2 regions of the Pseudoalteromonas sp. SG43-1 genome follow, and region 2 is predicted to be linked to the other one. Evidence: predicted binding sites of a transcription regulator. Region 2 holds the regulator's gene; the other holds the start of a gene.
The links. Region 2 encodes LexA, which represses DNA repair genes until DNA is damaged. Its sites were predicted from a motif close to TACTGTATNNNNATACAGTA; they were not measured.
Positions count from the first base shown of each region.

Region 1: a site for LexA is predicted at 6,551-6,570, ahead of H5159_RS07505 (YebG family protein). Genes of this name have one in related genera too.

Region 1 is NZ_JACJFD010000007.1:69,497-77,172, forward strand. It holds gene H5159_RS07475 (redoxin family protein) at 1-270, shown strand, start outside; gene H5159_RS07480 (cytochrome c-type biogenesis protein) at 270-731, shown strand; gene ccmI (c-type cytochrome biogenesis protein CcmI) at 732-1,985, shown strand; gene H5159_RS07490 (VacJ family lipoprotein) at 1,995-2,726, shown strand; gene H5159_RS07495 (EAL and HDOD domain-containing protein) at 2,872-4,098, opposite strand; gene putP (sodium/proline symporter PutP) at 4,430-5,908, shown strand; gene H5159_RS07505 (YebG family protein) at 6,181-6,498, opposite strand; gene H5159_RS07510 (helix-hairpin-helix domain-containing protein) at 6,813-7,109, shown strand; gene H5159_RS07515 (DUF6170 family protein) at 7,134-7,436, opposite strand; gene dsbB (disulfide bond formation protein DsbB) at 7,438-7,676, opposite strand, start outside.
Region 2 is NZ_JACJFD010000020.1:11,818-19,493, forward strand. It holds gene H5159_RS13905 (DnaJ C-terminal domain-containing protein) at 1-325, shown strand, start outside; gene H5159_RS13910 (chaperone modulator CbpM) at 325-645, shown strand; gene H5159_RS13915 (hypothetical protein) at 708-1,433, opposite strand; gene H5159_RS13920 (hypothetical protein) at 1,747-2,127, shown strand; gene H5159_RS13925 (PaaI family thioesterase) at 2,128-2,568, opposite strand; gene lexA (transcriptional repressor LexA) at 2,736-3,353, shown strand; gene coxB (cytochrome c oxidase subunit II) at 3,836-4,978, shown strand; gene ctaD (cytochrome c oxidase subunit I) at 4,978-6,570, shown strand; gene H5159_RS13945 (cytochrome c oxidase assembly protein) at 6,570-7,100, shown strand; gene H5159_RS13950 (cytochrome c oxidase subunit 3) at 7,136-7,676, shown strand, end outside.

The DNA.
Region 1 (7,676 bases), on a different contig from region 2:
GTACAAGGTTACGACTCTGATTTTGATGGCCCGTTTGATATGCAATCACTTCGCAGCGAAGTCACTGATATGCTGCAACGTGCAGGTGACCCTTACCAATTTAATATTTTAGATTTACACCGTACTTTGTCGTTGGATTTAGGCGTGTCGGGTGCGCCAGAAACTTTTTTAGTCGATAAAAACGGCACTATTTTGTTACATCACACCGGTGATATAAATCCGCGAGTATGGCGAGCTAAATTTGCGCCAATTATGCAGGAGCTTAAATAATGAAGTGGTTACTACTTACGCTTAGCCTTTTTGTAAGCATGGGTGCGTTTGCACAGCAAGATCGCTATCAATTTGATAACAACAAACAAGCAATATTGTTTGAAGAGTTAACCAAAGAGCTACGTTGCCCTAAGTGTCAAAATCAAAACATTGCGGACTCCGACGCTGTTGTTGCTAAAGACTTGCGCGATAAAGTACTCGTATTGGTTAAAGAAGGTAAAAGTAAAGACGAAGTGATTGATTATATGATTGACCGCTTTGGCTATTTTGTTCATTACGACCCACCTGTTACACCAGCGACTTTAGTGCTGTGGGTACTACCTGTGTTAATTGTAATTGTTGGCTTTGGTTTTATTGTTATTCGCCAACGAAAAGCATCAGTAAAACAAACATGGAGCAGCGACGATGAAATGCTGCTAGCGAAGCTAATTGAACAAAATAAACGTCAGGAGCAAAGCTAAATGATTTTAATGTGGGCGTGTTTTGCCTTACTCACACTGGTTGCTCTTAGCTTTGTTATGATACCTTTTTTAAAAAAAGAGCGTGTTCAAACGATTACTCATAACGCCAATGCTGAATTAATTAGTATTTATGAGCAGCGTTTAGTCGATTTGCAAACTGATTTAGATAATCAACGCATTGATAGCGTAAATCACGCAGAATCAATTGTTGAATTAAAACGTCGCTTATTGAACGAGCTATCACCAGAGAAATCACTTAACAGCAAAGGTAATAATCGTATTTTTGCTTTAACAGGCGGTGCATTTGTTCTTGCGCTTACAGGGATTTTTTATAGTTTTACAGGCAGTCAGCAGCAAATTTCGGCTTGGCATGACGCAATGGATAATTTAGCTGATTATGGCGAGCGTGCTGTAATGCAAAAAGGTGAGCCGCTTAGTCAAAATGAGCTGCAGGCTTTTGCATTGGCGCTTCGTACTAAACTTAGCCGCTCTGGCGATGATGAAGTTGCTTGGATGCTACTTGGTCGAGTGGCTATGTCGCTTAATGAATTTGACATGGCGCAGCAGTCATTTGATAAAGCACTACGTATGAACCCTGATAATATGCAGGTTCTTATTAGTTACAGTCAGGTTTTATTACTTGAAGGTAGCGAAGCTAATATGACTCGCGCGGCAGGTATGCTTTCAAAAGTGCTAAACGTTGAGCCTACTAATTTAGATGCTATTTCGTTACTAGCCCTGATAGCGTATGAACGTAAAGATTGGCCGCAAGCTAAAACTGCATTTGAAGTTTTATTGGCGAGCATGGAAAAAAATGATTCACGTTATAACATGATCTCCGAACGTATTGCTGATATTGAGCAACAAATGCAAAGTGAAGGCTCAGTTATGCCAGTTACTACTACAACGGGTGCTATTGCAGTTACAGTCGACATTGCAAAAGAGCTTATTGATAAACAGCCAAAAGACGGTATTTTGTTTATATTTGCAAAAGCTGCAACTGGCTCACCTATGCCATTAGCTGCTGTTAAGCTGACTAAATATTCATTTCCAATTACAGTTGAGTTGAGTGATAGTAGTGCAATGGTTGCAGGGCTTAACTTATCTAGTGCAGAAAATATTATTATTTCGGCGCGTATTTCTATCGATGACTCTGTTATGCCAAGCTCTGGTGAGCTAGAAGGTCATTCACAGGCGTTAAAGCGTGAAAGTGTAAGTGACTACCAACTTCAAATTGATACATTAATACCTTAAGGACGTTAGATGTTAAAACACAGTTTTACTTTTTTATGTTTATTGATACTAGCCGGCTGTGCTCAAGTACCTCAAAGCAAAGTAGATGACAGAGATCCGCTGCAAAGTATTAATCGTCCATTATATGACTTTAATATGGATGTACTGGATGCTTATTTATTGCGCCCAGTTGCTGTAGGTTATGTTGAAGTAACGCCTATACCGGTAAGAAACGGTATTGTTAATTTTACAGGTAATATCACCGCACCTGTAGATATGATCAATGCGGGTTTGCAAGGTAAACCGGGTAATGCAAGTGTGAGCTTAGCACGCTTTTTAGTTAACTCTACTGTCGGTCTGTTTGGTATCTTTGATGTTGCAAGCTCACTAGGTCTTGAAATAGTCGATGAAGACTTTGGACAAACGTTGGGTGTATGGGGCGTAGGTGATGGCGCCTATTTAATGCTACCAGGTATGGGGCCAACAACAGCACGTAACCTGACCGGTGATGTAGTCGATAACTTTGTATTACCTGAAGTTGCGCTAACGACTCCACAAACTATTTTAGTATTTGTTTTAAAAGCAGTTGAGGCGCGTGCAGCTTTAATACCACAAGAAGGGCTATTAAATGATTCACTTGATCCGTACTTATTTGTAAAAGATATTTACTTCCAGCGTCAAATTTATGAGCTGTACGATGGCAACCCACCTATAAAAGAAGAGCCAGCTGATTTTGATGAAGACTTTTTAGAAAGTTTATAATTGAAGCCAATGATAAAAACGCCAGCTAAATGCTGGCGTTTTTATTGACTGTTTATATAATCTGAACTTTGGCTAGAGAAAAATAAACTTAGATATCATTATAATTCAATAAATTAGTAAATATCTTAACCAGAGTTCGGGTTACTTATTTTTCGTTAACTACTAACTGCATTTGCTCATTAACCCAAGTCAGTGCTTCATGATAGGCATCAGGAACTTTTTCACCTAGGTTTAGCTCTTTCGTTAATTCGTTTGCGGCTGACCAGTTAGCTTGTTCATAATACTTAACTAAGTTTAAATATTTTGCCAGCAAGCCTTCATCGTTTAATAAGGCTGCTTTTATGTCATTCGAAAGTGGAAGCTTTTTCATAACGCTTTCCATACTCTCATCTAAAATAGCATCCATAAGAGACATCATACCGGTTAAAAATGCCATGCCGGTATCTTTAAATTGTCCATGGGATATAGCGAGTAACTCACCAAAACGAGCGCGCGTAAGCGATAGCCTAATTAGCTCTATAGGTTTATCTGCTGATACTTGCGCTGCAAATAATAATGATAATAGTTTTTTAATTTCGTTAGCGCCAAGCACTATAAGGGCTTGCTTAATGGTACTTATTTCAGCACGCCTTGCAAAGGCAGCAGAATTTGAATACCTAAGTAATTTGTAAGATAGGTTTACATCACGCTCAAACACATCAGTGATTTTTTTAAGATCCATATCAACGCTTGATGTTTCGTAAAGTAATTCAGCTAATGCCATTTCTGAAGGCGGTAGAGCCTTACTTTGTACCATTTCCGGTTTGGAGAAGAAAAATCCTTGGAAATAATCAAAACCAAGCTCTAGAGCTTGTTGGTAAATTTCATAGGTTTCTACTTTTTCGGCAAGTAACTTAATATGCGAGTGCAGTTTTAAATCATTAAGAACCGTTTTTATTGTATCTATATCAGATGCTAAAAAGTCTATTTTAATAATATCAATAAATTGATAAAAGTGGCGCCAAACAGGCTGATGAATATAGTCATCAAGAGCAATAGTGTAACCTTTATCTTTTAGATCTTTCACTATGGCTAATAATCGCTTCCCAGGTTGCACAGTTTCAAGGATTTCTACAACTACAGTATCTTTGCCCAGTAGTGTTGGGTAGCCCTTTGATAGCGTTTCTAGGGTGAAATTTATATAGGCGGGTTTATTGTCGGTTAAATCTTCTAAGCCGAAATTAAACTGACTACCTTCAATTAGTCGTGTAGTTGCCTCGTCACCGTCTATATCGGGAAATACGTTATCAACGCCATCGCGAAATAAAAGTTCATACCCGATGAGCTTTTTATCTCTGTCTAAAATAGGTTGGCGTGCAGCGTAAAAATACATAAACAGTTCCGTAAGAGTAATCTAATTAGTTATTGTAATAATATATGGCAAAAGACTCAAAATAGCATTACGTATATTTGCTAGATTAATAAATTATCATTAAAAATTAAGGTCTTTCTAGTATTTAATTTATTATATTTCACCAATTCGCTTTAAAATTATTCAACATGAGTATTTTTGTATCAGGTGAGGGCAACAAGTTGGAGATTTTATTATCAAGCATGATATAGTCAGCGAGAATGGTTTTTACCCCAATAGTGTCTTAACTATAAAATTTTAAGAGTCATTATTTGGATTAAAGCCTATTATTAATAATTATGCGGAGGCTAATTTGGAAACAGGAATGATTATTTCACTAGCATTATATTTTATTGTAATGTTAGGTATCGGACTATATGCATATAAGCAATCTACTGACGATGTATCTGGTTACATGTTAGGTGGACGAAATCTATCTCCAAGTGTAGCTGCACTGTCTGCAGGTGCATCTGATATGAGTGGCTGGATTTTAATGGGCCTACCTGGTGCGATGTTTGTTACTGGTTTTAGTAGTACATGGATAGCAATTGGCTTGGTGATTGGTGCTTGGTTAAACTATCTGTTAGTTGCACCGAGATTACGTGTTTACACTGAAAAAGCAAATGACTCTATAACCATCCCAGACTACTTTTCAAATCGCTTCAATGATAAATCCAACCTATTACGTGTTGTATCAGCTGTGGTAATTATTGTTTTCTTTACTCTTTATACTTCATCTGGTGTTGTCGCTGGTGGTAAATTGTTTGAAAGCTCATTTGGTTTAACTTATGAAATGGGTTTATACATTACAACGGGCGTAGTTGTTTTATATACCTTGTTTGGTGGTTTTTTAGCTGTAAGCTTAACTGACTTTGTGCAAGGTTGTATTATGTTCATTGCACTTATTCTAGTACCAACGGTTGCATACTCTTTGCTTGAACAACCTTTAGAATCAACTTTACATAGCGTAAATCCAGATATGCTTAACTGGATTGGTGCAGGTTCTGCATTAGGTATTATTTCTGCAATGGCTTGGGGTTTAGGTTATTTTGGCCAACCACATATCATTGTTCGTTTTATGTCGGTACGTAGTGTTAAAGATATGCCTAAAGCACGCCGTATTGGTATGACATGGATGATTGTTGCTGCCATTGGTGCTGTTGGTACTGGTATATTTGGTGCAGCTTATACTTATGAGAACAACATTGTAGTTGAAGACCCTGAAACAATTTTCTTAATTCTTTCTGAGTTGCTGTTCCACCCACTTATTGCTGGCTTTTTACTTGCTGCAATTTTGGCTGCGATTATGAGTACTATCTCATCTCAATTATTGGTTAGTTCAAGTTCATTAACAGAAGATTTCTATAAAACATTCTTACGTAAAGATGCCAGTGATAAAGAGCTAGTTGCTGTTGGCCGTATAAGTGTTGCCGTAGTTGCTATGTTCGCTATTTATTTAGCTTACGACAGAGATAGCTCTATTTTAGACCTAGTAAGTAATGCGTGGGCTGGCTTTGGTGCTGCGTTTGGACCACTTGTATTGTTTAGCCTTTATTGGAAACGCATGAACTTTGCTGGTGCGTTAGCTGGTATGTTAGTAGGCGCATTTACTGTGCTAATTTGGATATATGGACCATTTACTATCAATGGTGAAAGCTTAAGTAGCTTTATGTACGAAATAGTACCGGGCTTTATTTTAGCGAGTATTGCAATTGTTGTTGTTAGCTTAGTAACAAAAGAGCCTGAGCAAAACATCACTGCTTTATTTGATGAAGTAGAAAAAGAGCTTTAATTAGCAATTACTACTTATTTTAAAGTGAGTAGTAATTAATACCAATCCGCAATAATACTTAATCATTTTGCGGGGCTAAACGTGTTGCTACCGGCGTTAAAAAATTCTCATTTAGTACAACTAAATATCGAATTTTTGCCTAGCTATCAACACGTTTTTCCACCCTAAAGAGATCATTTAATTAAGCGAATTAGTATAATAAAAAAGGGAGCAACTTAGTTGCTCCCTTTTTTATTTAGTTTGTCCCGTTCGAGGAGGGAACACTCTATGAATTAACTTACTTTTTTATCGTTGTTATCTTCAATTGATGCAACGTTATCTGACTTTTTACTTTTTGCTGGCGCTTTGGTAACAGCTGGATCTTTGCCACCTTTTAATATGGTCATAAAATCATCTTTGCTTTTCGCTATTTCTAAAGCAAGTGATTCAATTTGTTGCTCACTAAGCGGTACGTCTACCTTTTCTAGCATCAGCTCAAGTGATTCTGCTATATCGAGCATCTTGTCATAAGCATCCGCTTCTTTTTTGGTAGTAAACGTCATACGCTCGACTCCGTTTCGTTCTACAACATATTTAACAACAACAGCCATGATTTCTCCTGCAAAATTGCTTGGCACCGTGGTTTTTAAAAAACCATTAGATTACTGTTTTTATGTACAGTAATGGTTTGTAAGTAAATTTGCAAGCGCGAAGTATTAATTTTTAGGTGTCTTAAATTTGACAAAAAACGGTAACTTTACTTTAGTTAAGCAATCACTTTGTTGTACCAGCTGCATTTTCAGGATTTCGGATCATAGTGATAATGCGTTTAGGTACACTTTAAGTGATGAACTTTACAGTTCCTTATTTATTGATTTCCTGAGCAATACTCAAAATTAAGAAAAGAAGAATAAGGGCAAGTTTAATGAAAACGTTAAAAAATTTACTCATCATAAGTTTATTATGTTTACTACCCGCGACTACCGCGTATGCACAATTATCAGAAGTAACTAAGCAAATGCCTCAAGCTGAGACAATTAGTATAAATAATGCTGATGCAGAGATGCTTGCTAAGTTACCTGGTATAGGTAAGAAAAAAGCGCAGGCAATTGTGGATTATCGTGAAGAAAATGGCGAATTTAAAAGCGTTAGTGATTTATCGCAAGTTAAAGGGATTGGCAAAAAACTTTTAGCTAAATTAGAGGGGAAACTTTCACTTTAATATTTCTAAAAAGTAATCAGGGTGCTAGGCGCCCTGATTAAATTGTTTTAGCGCATCGCTTAAGTGCTTTTTAGCAAAGTTAATTTCAATAGGTGTAGTTAATAGTGGATAGCACAATCCGCCAAGTATCAAAAATGGTATTAATATCCAACCTTTAAATACAGTGAATATTAAAAATAGTGGGCTAAGTAATAGCAACTTTATAATACGCAATAGAACTTTATCAGTTGGCGATAGCTGACTTAATGCAAGCGCAATTACGTCTTGACGCTGGCGTACTTTTAAATGCTTAAGCTGGTCTAATTGGCTTGAAAAAAATGTAAACATATCAAATCGACTTTTTAATTGATAAACGGGCAATAATTATAATAAATAGCGTTAGTGAGAAAATCCCAAATATCACTTCCATCCAAGCAGGCATGCTCATGCCAACAAACTGCCAATCTATATTTCCACAATCCCCGGTAGCTTGAAAAAAGCTAGGTATCCATTCATGTAGTGGCATAAATGATGGGAAATTTGGTTCAAACTCGCAGCTAAATGCAAAAGGGTCTGTGGTGGTCTGCA
Region 2 (7,676 bases):
AGTGCCTCACCCATTATTTGATGTTGAAGGTCATAACCTAAATATAGTTGTCCCTCTTGCACCATGGGAAGCGGCTCTTGGTACAAAGCTAAATTTACCTACGTTGACAGGAAACATCCAATTAACTATTCCTTCTAATAGTCAGTCTGGTCAACGCTTGCGTATTAAAGGTAAGGGATTAATGAGTAAAAAAGCTAAAGGTAATTTATTTGCTGTGCTTAAAATTGTTAATCCAACATCTGTTGATGATGCCAGTAAAAAACTGTGGGAAGAATTAGCCAAAAAAGCTCACTTTGATCCCCGTAATAACTGGAGCAAGCCATAATGCAAATTATCGTGACACAAAAAGACGATTTACTTACTAGCAAAGAGCTATGTTTGAGCAGTGATATTAGCGAAGCAATTTTATATGAGCTAGTTGAGCATAATATTGCGGTTCCAATTGAGGGGGATCATGTTACGCAGTGGCAATTTACGGTATCTGCAGTGACCTTAGTTAAAAAAGCGGCCCGCATCCAACATGACTTTTCGTTAGATTGGTCGGCAATAGCTTTAGTTTTACAATTGCTGGATGAGCGTGATGAGTTGATTTTCGAAAACGAAATGTTAAAGCGACATTTGAGTCGATTTAAGCACTTGGAATAAAATAAGCCCTAGGCTTATTTACTCTTTGATAAGTGGGCGCTAGCTCTCAAAAACCAATATGACTACTTTGATTTATTCTTATTTTTAATTCGGATAAATCGTTTTAGTCGTATATTTTGTATAAGTAGTAATATTCCACTTAAACAAAAAAGTACACTGGTTGCTGAAAAGCTAATAAGCAGTGGATTATTAAAATCCTCTCGCTCATCGTAATCCATAATATGTAACATCCAAAAAAAGTCGAATATTCGCCATAGCGTGCTGCGAACGGTAACAACTTTGCCGTTATTTTCTGACAAGTACAGTGTTGTGTTAAATGTGTCGTCAAATTGTACCTGCCAAACATTGGTTTTATATCCAACTTCTCGCATACCTTGCTTTAGTAGTACAGCGCTTGTTACTTGAGCGTCAATAAGTAAGTGTGCTTTAGCATTTGCGGTAATTTGTATTTTAGTTGGCGGTTCAAATGGTCGGCCTGTTATTCCATTGAAGCTTTGCTGCTCGTTATTACTAAAGACAGTAATAAGTGGTGTAGTTAAGAAGTTCTCAAAAATTATTTGTGTTGGATTAACCACCTGAGAGGCAATATCGTCAAGGGAGGCAACATAATCAGCCTGCGTAAATGGGTTATTAAGAGTACGTGTTGCAAGATGCTCCCCATGAACTTTATCAAGAGGGATTGCACTCATAATTAAACCACCTAGTAACCATGCTAAAATTTGTAGTGCTAATAAATATCCTAACCATTTATGTAACTTGCGAGCATGTTTAAATATTTTTTTATTCATGTTTTAGTCTTATTATTTTTAGAAGCTAGTTTATTACATCAATGGGATAAGTTACTGCGACATTTTGTCGCAGTTTAAACTATAGCTTACTGTAATCATTTAAAAATAAAAAAGATTACACTTAAATTCCTAACATGACTTATCTGTTTAATTGAGCTGAATGTTTTATATCCAGCCAGCTTTAAATGCTAAAAAATACTTAAAAGCTGCGAAATATCCATATAAAGTGGTTAATAGAGCATAGTTGATTTGGTATAACGGTAAAACTGCGTTAAAGTTTGCAATGAAATTATTAGAGGATAAATACGAAACGATGTCGGAAATTCAATTTTTAAATGTAGATCTTGAGCTTGAATCAAAGCAAGATATTAGTTTGCTAGTGGCGGACTTGAAAAAAGTCGCGACGATTTTACATTATGACAAAGACGAATACCGTCAACTAGCGCGTATTGAAGCTACAGGTGAGGTGAGCACACCTGATAAAGCCATAAACCATATATGTGAGCTTATTGAATCGTGTTCGCGTAACGCGCTAAAGCAATGGTTAAGCTGTTCACGTAGAACGTTTGATATTGGTTTTGAATCAGGGACTTCTCCTAAGTGCTTTAATCAAGCCTTAGATGCAGATACATTATTGCGTATATCTGCGATTGGTGCGGGTATGGAAATTACCATTTACCCAATCGAAAAGTAACTATCTTCGCTCTACGACTGCTGCGGTCATTTTTGATACGCAGCACAGCTCATTGCGGCTATTTGTAATTTTTATTTCCCATACTGAACTACGTTTACCTATATGAAATGCTCTAGCCGTGGCTGTTAAAGTGCCGTTGCGAGATGCTTTTAAATGACTTGCGCTAATCTCCTGCCCTACACAGTAAAATTTAGTAAAATCGACAACAAAGTTAGCGGCATAGCTGGCAACTGTTTCGGCAAGTACAACGTTAGCACCGCCGTGTACCATCCCCATCGGGTTATGATGCTCAGGAATTGCCGGCATTGTGGCAACCAAATAATCATCGCCAATTTCTGTGACTTCTATCCCCATAGTTTTCATTAATGTTCCTTGGCCATTAACGCCTTGCTCTAACTGCTTGCACAGCTCTAAGGTGATGGGCTGGTACCAAATACTCATAATGTCTCCTTTGCATTTTTAATCATTTATAAACTTAGCTTTAGTTATATCCTTGAAATGTACACAAGTGAAATTACTTTAGCTATTTTAAGGCTTAATTTAAATTTGCGATTTTTATTTAACTGTATATACTCACAGTTAAATGTACTGTATGGAAAACCAGTTGTATGCGACCATTAACGAACCGCCAAGCTCAAATACTCGAACTAATTAAAGTTTTTATTAAAGACACTGGTATGCCTCCTACACGTGCTGAAATAGCGCAAACATTAGGTTTTAAAAGTGCCAATGCTGCTGAAGAACATTTAAAAGCACTTGCTAAAAAAGGCGCAATTAAAATGAAACCAGGTGCAAGCCGTGGTATTCAATTAATTGAAGAAGAAGAGCCAGAACAATTAGGTTTACCGCTTATAGGGCGTGTTGCTGCTGGTTCACCTATTTTGGCGCAAGAGCACGTTGAAAGTCACTGCAAAATCGATCCATTAATGTTTAAACCGGCTGCAGATTTTTTACTACGCGTTAACGGTATGAGCATGAAAGATATTGGTATTATGGATGGTGATTTACTTGCTGTACATCGTACTCAAACCGCTGAAAATGGACAAGTTGTTGTTGCTCGCCTAGACGAAGACGTAACTGTAAAACGTCTTGAGAAAGCGGGTCGTAAAGTATTACTTCATGCTGAAAACGACGATTTTGACTCTATTGAAGTAGATCTTGAGAATGAGTCTTTTAATATTGAAGGCTTAGCCGTTGGCGTTATAAGAAACGCTGATTGGATGTGACTTTAAAAATAGCTTTTAAACAAGCAGTTTTATAAATGCGTACTAATTAGTACGCATTTTTGTTTTAGAATTTGTACTAAAAAAAGGGCGTAAACAGCCCACTGACTATTTAAGCTGTAAACTTTTTTGCACTTATATTTTCCCCCTCCGAATGCGTTAAACCCCTTTGTTTTGCTCATATTTTGAACTTCCTGTTGCCCAGTTGATTACCGATTTTTTTTAATTATTCAATATCACCTGATTGTTTTTTATACTAAAACTTGCTTGTTGTTCGTTTTTTAGCTAATTGTTAATGTGCTGAGCTAATAATAACTCACAGCTTTTTAGTTTTGAGAACACACAATATACACAAACTCGTTGTTGGCGCAGCAAAACCAATCAATATTAAATAAGATTGGCTAAAAAAATAAAAATAACGAATTGGCGTTTAAGCCGTATGCCTCTTCGCTTTGCATTCGCAATAGCATCAAAGGAGCCGTCACATGGGTAAACTGACCTCTACCTTGTGGCTTATATTATGTGTTTTTTCGCACCCAGTTTTGGCTAACAGCCAATACAATATGCGCAAAGGCGTAACCGATATAAGCAATAATGTATATCAGCTGCACATGACCATATTTATAATATGTTGTGTGATTGGGGTGATAGTGTTCGCAATTATGTTTTGGGCACTTATTCATCACCGTAAATCTAAAGGGGCTGTACCTGCCCAATTTCACGAAAGCACTAAAGTAGAAATACTTTGGACTGCAATTCCGTTTGTTATTTTAATTGCTATGGCAGTACCAGCCACTAAAACCCTAATTGCAATGGAAGATGCCAGCAAAGCTGATCTCACTATTAAAATTACGGGTTCGCAATGGAAATGGCATTATGAATATATGGGCGAAGATGTAGAGTTCTACTCTATTTTATCTACCCCGCAAGATGAAATCGCGAATCTTGCAGATAAAAATCCTAACTACTTACTTGAGGTTGATAAGCCTCTTGTACTGCCAATAAATCAAAAAGTACGATTTTTAATGACTTCTGACGATGTTATTCACTCTTGGTGGGTACCTGATTTTGCAGTTAAAAAAGATGCGAACCCCGGCTTTATAAACGAAACATGGACGAACATAAACGAAGAAGGTACTTACCGAGGCCAATGTGCTGAGTTGTGTGGTAAAGACCATGGCTTTATGCCCGTTGTGGTGGTCGCTAAATCTGAGGCTGATTTTAAAACATGGCTTACAGATGCAAAGCAGGCTAAACAAAAAGCAGCATTAGCAGATGCCGCATTACTTGATAAAACCCTCCCAAAAGAAGAATTAATGACTTTAGGCGAACAAGTATATATGGCTAATTGTGCTGCATGTCATCAACCTACTGGCTTGGGGTTACCGGGCGTATTTCCTGCACTTAAAGGCAGCCCGATAGTGCTTGGCGATATAAAAGATCACATTGATGTAGTTATCCATGGACGACCCGGTACGGCAATGCAAGCTTTTGCCAAGCAGTTATCTATAAAGCAATTAGCTGCGGTTATTACTTATAAACGTAATGCGTGGGGTAATGATACGGGTGATGTTATTCAACCGAGTCAAATACAGACGGCACTTGATGCCAAAGTGGAGGCGAACTAATGAGTAGCATAGTAGAACAACCTAACGCCAATGAAGCTCATCATGCTCATCACCCAGCTAAAGGTTTTAAACGCTGGCTTTACACAACTAATCATAAAGATATAGGTAGTTTATATTTAATTTTTTCGCTGACCATGTTCTTAATTGGTGGCGCAATGGCCATGGTGATCAGAGCTGAATTATTTCAACCAGGTTTACAGTTGGTCGACCCTCACTTTTTTAATCAAATGACCACAGTGCATGGTTTAATTATGGTGTTTGGTGCGGTTATGCCCGCCTTTACAGGCCTTGCTAACTGGATGATACCACTCATGATTGGCGCGCCAGATATGGCATTGCCAAGAATGAATAACTGGAGCTTTTGGATTTTACCGTTTGCGTTTCTAATCCTATTGGCATCGTTATTTATGCCTGGTGGGGGGCCTGCATTTGGTTGGACTTTTTATGCACCACTGTCCACAACATACAGTAATGATAATACTGCATTGTTTGTATTTGCCGTACATATTATGGGAATTAGCTCAATAATGGGCGCAATCAATGTGATTGTAACCATAGTGAACTTACGTGCCCCAGGCATGACATGGATGAAGTTGCCATTATTTGTATGGACGTGGTTAATTACTGCCTTTTTATTAATAGCCGTAATGCCAGTGCTTGCAGGGGCTGTCACTATGGTACTTACCGATAAGTATTTTGCGACCAGCTTTTTTGATGCCGCAGGCGGTGGCGACCCGGTGATGTTCCAACACATTTTTTGGTTTTTTGGTCACCCCGAAGTATACATTATGATTCTTCCTGCCTTTGGCATTATATCTACAATAGTACCTACCTTTTCTCGTAAAAAACTTTTTGGCTATGCCTCAATGGTATACGCCACATCCTCCATAGCACTATTGAGCTTTATTGTATGGGCTCATCATATGTTTACCACTGGGATGCCGGTCGCTGGCGAGTTGTTTTTTATGTACGCGACCATGCTTATATCGGTACCTACAGGAGTAAAAGTATTTAATTGGGTTGCCACAATGTGGAAAGGCTCAATAACTTTTGAAGTGCCAATGCTTTTTAGTATTGCGTTTATTGTGCTGTTTACCTTGGGTGGTTTTTCGGGATTGATGCTGGCAATTACACCTGCTGATTTTCAATATCACGATACTTATTTTGTAGTGGCGCACTTTCATTATGTATTAGTAACAGGGGCTGTATTTTCGATAATGGCGGGGGCTTATTACTGGCTGCCCAAGTGGACGGGCAATATGTTTAATATCACATTGGCTAAATGGCATTTTTGGCTATCGCTGGTGAGCGTGAACGTACTGTTTTTTCCTATGCATTTTGTAGGGCTTGCTGGTATGCCGCGTCGAATTCCCGATTACGCTCTTCAATTTGCCGACTTTAACGCAATCATAAGTATTGGTGGGTTTGCCTTTGGTTTATCGCAATTGTTGTTTGTAGCTGTGGTAATTAAATGCGCGCGTGGCGGTGATAAAGTGCCTGCAAAAGTATGGGAAGGGGCAGAAGGCCTTGAGTGGGAAGTTGACTCTCCAGCGCCATATCATACTTTTTCTACGCCGCCGGTTATTAAGTAATGACACATGCACCGCTACTCAAACGTTTGGTACTTATTTGCATAGGCATGTTTGCCTTTGCCTTTGCTTTAGTACCTTTGTATGACGTGTTTTGTGATGTAACAGGGCTTAATGGAAAGCCTTCGCTTGAGCAAGCAGAGCAAAGTACACAAATAGTACAAAACCGAGAAGTTGGCGTTAGCTTTACTACTCACGCACAAAGTGGTGCACCGTTTAAAGTTAAATCAAAAGAATACAGTGTAGTGGTAAAACCCGGTGCAATGCGTGAAGTAATGTTTAGTGCTAAAAATAACAGCAATCTAGATAAAGTAATGCAGGCTGTACCATCAGTCTCGCCAGGTAAAGCGGCAAAGTATTTACATAAAATAGCTTGTTTTTGCTTTGATCAGCAACCTCTAAAAGCAGGGGAAGAGCTTGAATTTAAATTACTTTTTTATGTTGATACCGCATTGCCAAGCGACATTGAAGAATTAACTTTATCTTATACCGTATTTGATATTAGTGAACAGCTGGTGGCAAGTAATAACTAGCTTTTTAAACTAGTGTGAAACTAGGAGTAAATAAAATGAATCAAGAATATGAGCATTATTACGTACCTGAGCAAAGCCCGTGGCCTATTGTAGGTGCAGTTGCATTGTTTTTTATTGCAGTAGGGGCAGGCTTGACTGTTATGAGTGTAGGTAAAGAAGGTGGTAGCGGGGTTTATCTGCTTTATGCCGGTATTGCTGTGCTTGTGTATATGTTGTTTAGCTGGTTTAAAAATGTAATTAGTGAATCGGACCAAGGTTTGTACTCAGCACAAATGGATCGCTCTTTTAGACAAGGTATGAGCTGGTTTATTTTTTCTGAAGTTATGTTTTTTATGGCCTTTTTTGGTGCGCTTTTTTATGCACGGGTATTGTCGGTACCTTGGCTTGGAGGTGCAGGCAATAATGCAATGACTAACGAGGTTTTATGGCCAACTTTTGAAGCTGTTTGGCCGCTAGTTTCAACACCTGCTGGCGAAACTACTCAGGCTATGGGCTGGCAAGGCTTACCACTTATAAATACCTTAATACTGCTTACTTCCTCAGTTACTTTACATTTTGCCCACGTAGCGATGGAAA